DNA from 2 places in the Bacillus sp. PK5-006 genome. Region 2 is predicted to be linked to the other one. Evidence: predicted binding sites of a transcription regulator. Region 2 holds the regulator's gene; the other holds the start of a gene.

Region 1 (3,103 bases), 850 kb from region 2:
ACGTGAGCCTCAGTCAAGGAGGCTTTCGGCTGTCGTCTATTTCAGCAGCTGTGCCTAAAGGAAGTGTAACAGGAATTATTGGACCGAATGGGTCAGGGAAGTCGACGTTTATTAAAGCGGCTGCACGTCTTACGTCGATTGAAAGCGGCATGATTTATATTCACGATATACCGCAAAAAGAAATGACAGCACAGGAGATTGCACAGGAAATCGCTGTTCTGATGCAGACGAGAACGGCCATCCCATCGATGACAGTACGTGAGCTGGTTGCACTTGGACGAAGTCCGCATCGTTCGATCTGGAAAAAGAGCTCGAAAACAGATCAGGAAGCGATAGAGTGGGCACTTGATGTGACAAATAGCCGCGTGAATGAAAACAGGATGCTGCATACATTGTCAGGCGGAGAGAGGCAGAAGGCGTATATTGCCATGGCACTGGCTCAGAAGACAGAGACGATTATTCTGGATGAGCCTACCACTTACTTAGATATTGCGCATCAGCTTGATTTACTGGAGCTGCTCAAACAGCTGAATGAAACGCATGGGATCACCATTTTAATGGTTCTTCATGACCTGCAGCAGGCAGCAAAATATTGTGACCGCCTGATTGCAATGAAGCGTGGTCAGGTTTACCAAATAGGGACACCAAAGGAAGTATTAACAGAAAACTTTTTCAAAGAGGTCTTTGGGATTCAGGCAGAGGTTCACCTAGATGGAGAGCATCCGCTCATTATCCCAATCGCTTCGATCCAACAACAAAAGGGAGATGAATCAAACATGATCATTGTAAACAACCAGGTTAGAGTAGAAAAAGGCAGTGCAGACCACCTCGTCAAGCGTTTTAACAAGCAGGGACAAGTAGAATTCATGGAAGGATTTTTAGGCATGGAAGTCTGGGTCACACAGCAGACAACCGATTACGATGAAGTGACTATTCATACACGCTGGAATCGAAAAGAAGACTTTGTGAACTGGACAAAATCTCAGGCATTTGGAGATGCACACGCTCACGGAAAAGCGAAACCTGAAGGCCTATTAAAAAACAAAATTACGTACTATGAAGTCCAAGTGACAAGACCTGCTTTACAGAAAAAAGCTTAAAATAGAAACACAGCGCTGCGGCCCACATGCAGCGCTCTTTTTTTGCATTTTTTTATTTTCCGTCACATATTGTTGACAAAGTATTCAAATAACTGACACAATACCAACCAATTTTTAGGTAAAATTTACTTTATTTTTGAAGCGTATGGGTGTAAAGTACAGGTATAAATAACTAACCGAATGAAAATCAAGAGTAAAATTTCACCGAGTGAACCATTTCAAATGGACTTTTATTTGTGAAACATTGAACAAATAGTGAATATTTTGTGAAATGGTGAGCATGAATCGTTCGGCATGTAAAAGTAAGGGAGGATGTAAGGCTGTGAGTGAGCTGTTTTTAGCAAGATTTCAATTTGCTTCAACGACATTATTTCATTTTATTTTTGTTCCTATGTCAATAGGTTTGGTGTTTATCGTCGCATTGATGCAGACCCTTTATGTCGTCAAGAAAAAAGACATCTATAAAAAGATGGCGAAGTTTTGGGGTCACCTGTTCTTACTTAACTTTGCAGTAGGTGTGGTAACAGGGATTCTGCAGGAATTCCAGTTTGGGATGAACTGGTCAGATTATTCAAGGTTTGTCGGTGATGTCTTTGGTGCACCGCTTGCCATTGAAGCACTTTTGGCCTTTTTCCTTGAATCTACATTTATTGGACTTTGGATATTCGGCTGGGATCGTCTGCCGAAGAAGATTCATTTATTGTGCATTTGGCTTGTTTCCCTTGGTACGATCTTTTCGGCGTTTTGGATTTTACTCGCCAACTCATTTATGCAGGAGCCAGTTGGATTTGCCATTAAAAATGGCCGTGCAGAAATGAATGATTTTGGCGCTCTTGTGACGAACCCGCAGCTTTGGGTTGAGTTCCCGCACGTTCTGTTTGGTGCGCTGGCAACAGGAGCTTTCTTTATTGCAGGAGTTAGTGCCTATAAAATGATCAAAAAACAAGAAATTGCCTTTTTCAAAAAATCATTCCAGATTGCAATGGTCCTCGCTTTAATTTCTGGTTTAGGTGTGGCGTTCTCTGGACATGATCAAGCGAAGCATTTAATGAAATCACAGCCAATGAAGATGGCAGCAAGTGAAGCCCTTTGGAAGGATAGTGGAGATCCAGCGGCTTGGACACTTTTTGCCAACATTGACACAGATAAAAAAGAAAACTCTGCGGAGATCAATATTCCGTTTGCCTTAAGTTATTTGGCTTATCAGAAGTTCAGTGGAGATGTTCCGGGCATGCTGACACTTCAAAAAGAATATGAAGCCAAGTTTGGCCCTGGAGACTACATTCCACCAGTGAAAACAACATTCTGGAGCTTTAGGATCATGGTCGGTGCCGGCATGCTGATGATTTTTGCTAGTATGATTGGCTTATACTTAAGCTTTAGAAAGAAACTTGAAACAAACAAATGGTATTTACGCTTCATGGTATGGATGATTGCGTTCCCGTTTATTGCGAACTCAGCCGGCTGGATCATGACTGAGATCGGGCGTCAGCCGTGGACCGTCTTTGGTATGATGACGACGGCTCAATCGATTTCACCGAACGTATCGTATGGCATGCTGTTATTCTCAGTCATTAGCTTTACGGCGATGTATCTGATTCTTGCTATTGTGCTCGCCTACTTATTCATTCGAGAAATTAAAAAAGGTGCACATTCTGAAGAAGATACAGATCAAAAGGATGAAACGGACCTGTCTACAGATCCATTTGATGGAGGCGCATATCATGGCATATCTTAACGAGATTTGGTTTATTCTTGTCGCAGTATTGTTTGTTGGTTTTTTCTTCTTAGAAGGATTTGATTTTGGTGTCGGGATGTCCATGCAGCTGCTTGGAAAGGACGCGCACGAGCGCCGCATTTTAATCAATACGATTGGTCCTTTCTGGGATGCGAATGAGGTCTGGCTGATTACAGCTGGCGGTGCTATTTTCGCTGCATTTCCTCACTGGTATGCCACGATGTTCAGCGGATACTATATTCCGTTTGCGGTTCTTCTCTTAGCG
Region 2 (3,103 bases):
CTCATACAGGATGAAATCCATATGCCTTCGTTCATCGACCGTGAGTTCTGCCATGTGTACCTTTATATGAATCAAGAAGAGCACATGGAAGTTTATCTACAGAAAGAAGAAGTCGCTGGTCTGTACAGAGCCAAGCTGCTTGATGCACAGCAGCTGTTAACAGGAACATGTGAAAGAATTCGAATCAAGGGCTTTCAAGTTGATGCAAACGAAGAACGACGTGAGGAAAGCATCGAAGTGGGTGTTCATGATTTTGTCCAGCATGAGCCCGCCTATTATGAGCACCTCTTTCATGCGATCAATCAATTTCTTACGCAATAGAAAAAGCATCGTGATCCCTCATTGGATCATGATGCTTTTTTATGAGACATAGTGACTTTCTTTCTCCTCTGTTTGCTGCATTTTGCGGTAGGTCACTCTTGAAATGATAATGCTCACTTCGTATAAAACGAGCATTGGCAAGGTGACCATGAGGTGAGAAACAAGCTCTGGCGGTGTAATGAGTGCGGCAATGACAAGGAGGACAAAATAGGCATACTTTCGTATTTTTGATAAAAACATCGGTGTGATGATGCCAAGTCTTGTGAGAAACATCAACACGACGGGCATCTGAAACAAAAAGCCAAATGGAAGTGTTAACTGCATCAGAAATGTAAAATACTCATGAATCCCAATGACTTGCTCTACATTTAAATCATTCGACATTCGCATCATAAAGTCGACGACAAACGGAAACAAAATAAAATAAGAGAAAGCCACACCGCTCAAAAATAAAAGCAGTGCAATCGGAATGTAAGCAAGTGTCACCTTTCTTTCTTTCTCATATAAGCCAGGACTCACAAACGCCCACAGCTGATATAAAATAACGGGACACGTCAAAACCAAAGCAATGACAAATGCGAACTGCATAAACACGTACAGTGGATCTGTAAGCTTAAATGCGTTCAGCGTGAGTGTTGCCGCTTCATCGGTATTTTGTAAATACACAATGACCGGCTTAGCGAGAAAAAAACCAGCCACCATAAAGGCGACAAAAAACATCGCAATGATCACTAAACGTTTTCGCAGTTCCACAATATGCTCCATAAGCGGCATATCTTTGACATTCATGAAGCTCATCCTATTCTACTGATCTTCTTTTTTCTTTTTTTCTTCCTGATCATCAGCTAAGCCTTTTGTGGCATTTTTGAATTCACGTAATGTATCTCCTGCTGCTCTTCCTAATTCAGGAAGCTTTTTCGGCCCAAAAATAATGAGCGCTACAATCGCAATCAGAATCAAACTCCCAGGACCGATCGGACCCATTTGCTCCACCCCCTTTACCCCTTTTCGTCAGTCCTCCTGCGTAACAGAGTAATGCTTTAAGAAATACACAAGAGACTGAAGTTCAACCGCCAAATCTATATGATGAATTCGAATGTGTTCCGGCACATTCAATCGAGCCGGCGTAAAGTTAAGGATTCCTTTGATGCCAAGGGCAATCAAACGATCTGTAATGGATTGAGCTGCTACGGCAGGTACTGTCAAAATCGCAACAGGGATATCTCCTACCTCTTGAACATGCTCTTCAAGCTTATCCAAATCATAGACAGGCACGCCGCCTATCTCACTTCCTATTTTACTCTCATTGACGTCAAAAGCCATTGAAATTTTTGTATTATTATTTTTGATGAAATTATAGTGTAAAAAAGCAGTCCCTAAATTCCCGACACCGATGAGCATGACATTGGTCATTTCATCTTGGTCAAGGGTCTTTCTGAAGAAGGTCAAGAGATAATCGACATTATAGCCATACCCTTTCTTCCCAAGTGCACCAAAGTACGAAAAATCTCGGCGAATGGTGGCAGAATCCACTTTGACTGCATCACTAAGCTCAGCTGATGACACCCTTTGTTTTCCTGATGCATGCAGATTTTTTAAAAAACGGTAATATAGCGGCAAACGTTTGGCTGTCGCTTGTGGAATTTTTGACTGATCTATATTCATATAAGGTCCTCCAACTTAAATATCAGATGCTCTGTGAAAATCACCATTTTTCCCGCCTGTCTTTTCAATTAGATAGGTAGGACCGATGATCATGCCTTTATCAATCGCTTTGCACATATCGTAAACGGTCAGTGCACATACTGAAGCAGAAGTGAGCGCTTCCATCTCCACACCCGTACTTCCTTTTGTTTTTACCTGTACTTGTATGTTCAGGATGTGCGCATTTCCGTCTTCCTCCCAATTAAAGGAGATATCCACGCCTTTTAGTGCAAGCGGATGACACATTGGAATGATGGTAGATGTTTGCTTTGCTGCCATGATGCCAGCAACCTGTGCAACAGACAGCACATCTCCTTTTCCAATTTCACGTTGCTCTATTTTATGAAACACTTCTTTTATCATACGAACACTTGAAACAGCAACGGCGGTTCTCACTGTAGACGATTTGTCACTAATGTCGACCATCTTTGCTCTTCCCTGTTCGTTAAAGTGGCTAAATTGACTCATCTTTCAACGCTCCCTCACTCAAATGATACACTATTTTTTCCTATCTGTCTTTCATTTGAATATGGCGATTGTATGTAACATTTGCCGGTTTACTGCTGATAAGCTACACTTAACATATTATAGCAGAGGTGAAGTTACATGATGATTCTACAAGTGAATCAGCTGTCCAAATCGTTTGGCGCTGATACCGTTTTAACGAATATAAAATTGGAAGTCAAAGCAAGGGATCGCATTGCCATTGTAGGTCGTAACGGCGCAGGCAAATCCACGCTTTTGAAAATCATCGCCGGTCAAATGTCTTACGAGCAAGGTGAGATCATCAAACCAAAAGACCTATCGATCGGCTATTTAGCACAGCATACCGATGTAACGTCTACACGTACGCTAAAAGACGAATTATTATCGGTTTTTGATCATTTAAAAGAAATGGAACAAGAGATGAGAACCATTGAGGAGAAAATGGCTTCCTCCACAGGTTCTGAGCTGGAAGCCCTTATGAAAACCTATGACAGGCTTCAGCAGGAATTTAAAGATCAAGGCGGCTATCAATATGAAGCAGATGTCCGCTCCATTCTTCATGGACTCGGCTTTAGTCATTTTGAAGATGAGA

What was found. Region 2 encodes Rex, which represses fermentation and respiration genes when NADH is low (regulators of the CRP and FNR family bind a similar motif). Its sites were predicted from a motif close to TTGTGAAATATTTCACAA; they were not measured.
Region 1: a site for Rex is predicted at 1,335-1,352, ahead of M1D84_RS01075 (cytochrome ubiquinol oxidase subunit I). Genes of this name have one in related genera too.

What each region holds. Positions count from the first base shown of each region.
Region 1 is NZ_CP096414.1:220,651-223,753, forward strand. Features, by position in the region: gene isdG (heme oxygenase) at 1-1,100, shown strand, start outside; gene M1D84_RS01075 (cytochrome ubiquinol oxidase subunit I) at 1,423-2,838, shown strand; gene cydB (cytochrome d ubiquinol oxidase subunit II) at 2,825-3,103, shown strand, end outside.
Region 2 is NZ_CP096414.1:3,110,305-3,113,407, forward strand. Features, by position in the region: gene M1D84_RS15945 (NUDIX hydrolase) at 1-321, shown strand, start outside; gene tatC (twin-arginine translocase subunit TatC) at 361-1,119, opposite strand; gene M1D84_RS15955 (twin-arginine translocase TatA/TatE family subunit) at 1,126-1,305, opposite strand; gene M1D84_RS15960 (redox-sensing transcriptional repressor Rex) at 1,333-1,986, opposite strand; gene moaC (cyclic pyranopterin monophosphate synthase MoaC) at 2,002-2,493, opposite strand; gene M1D84_RS15970 (ABC-F family ATP-binding cassette domain-containing protein) at 2,632-3,103, shown strand, end outside.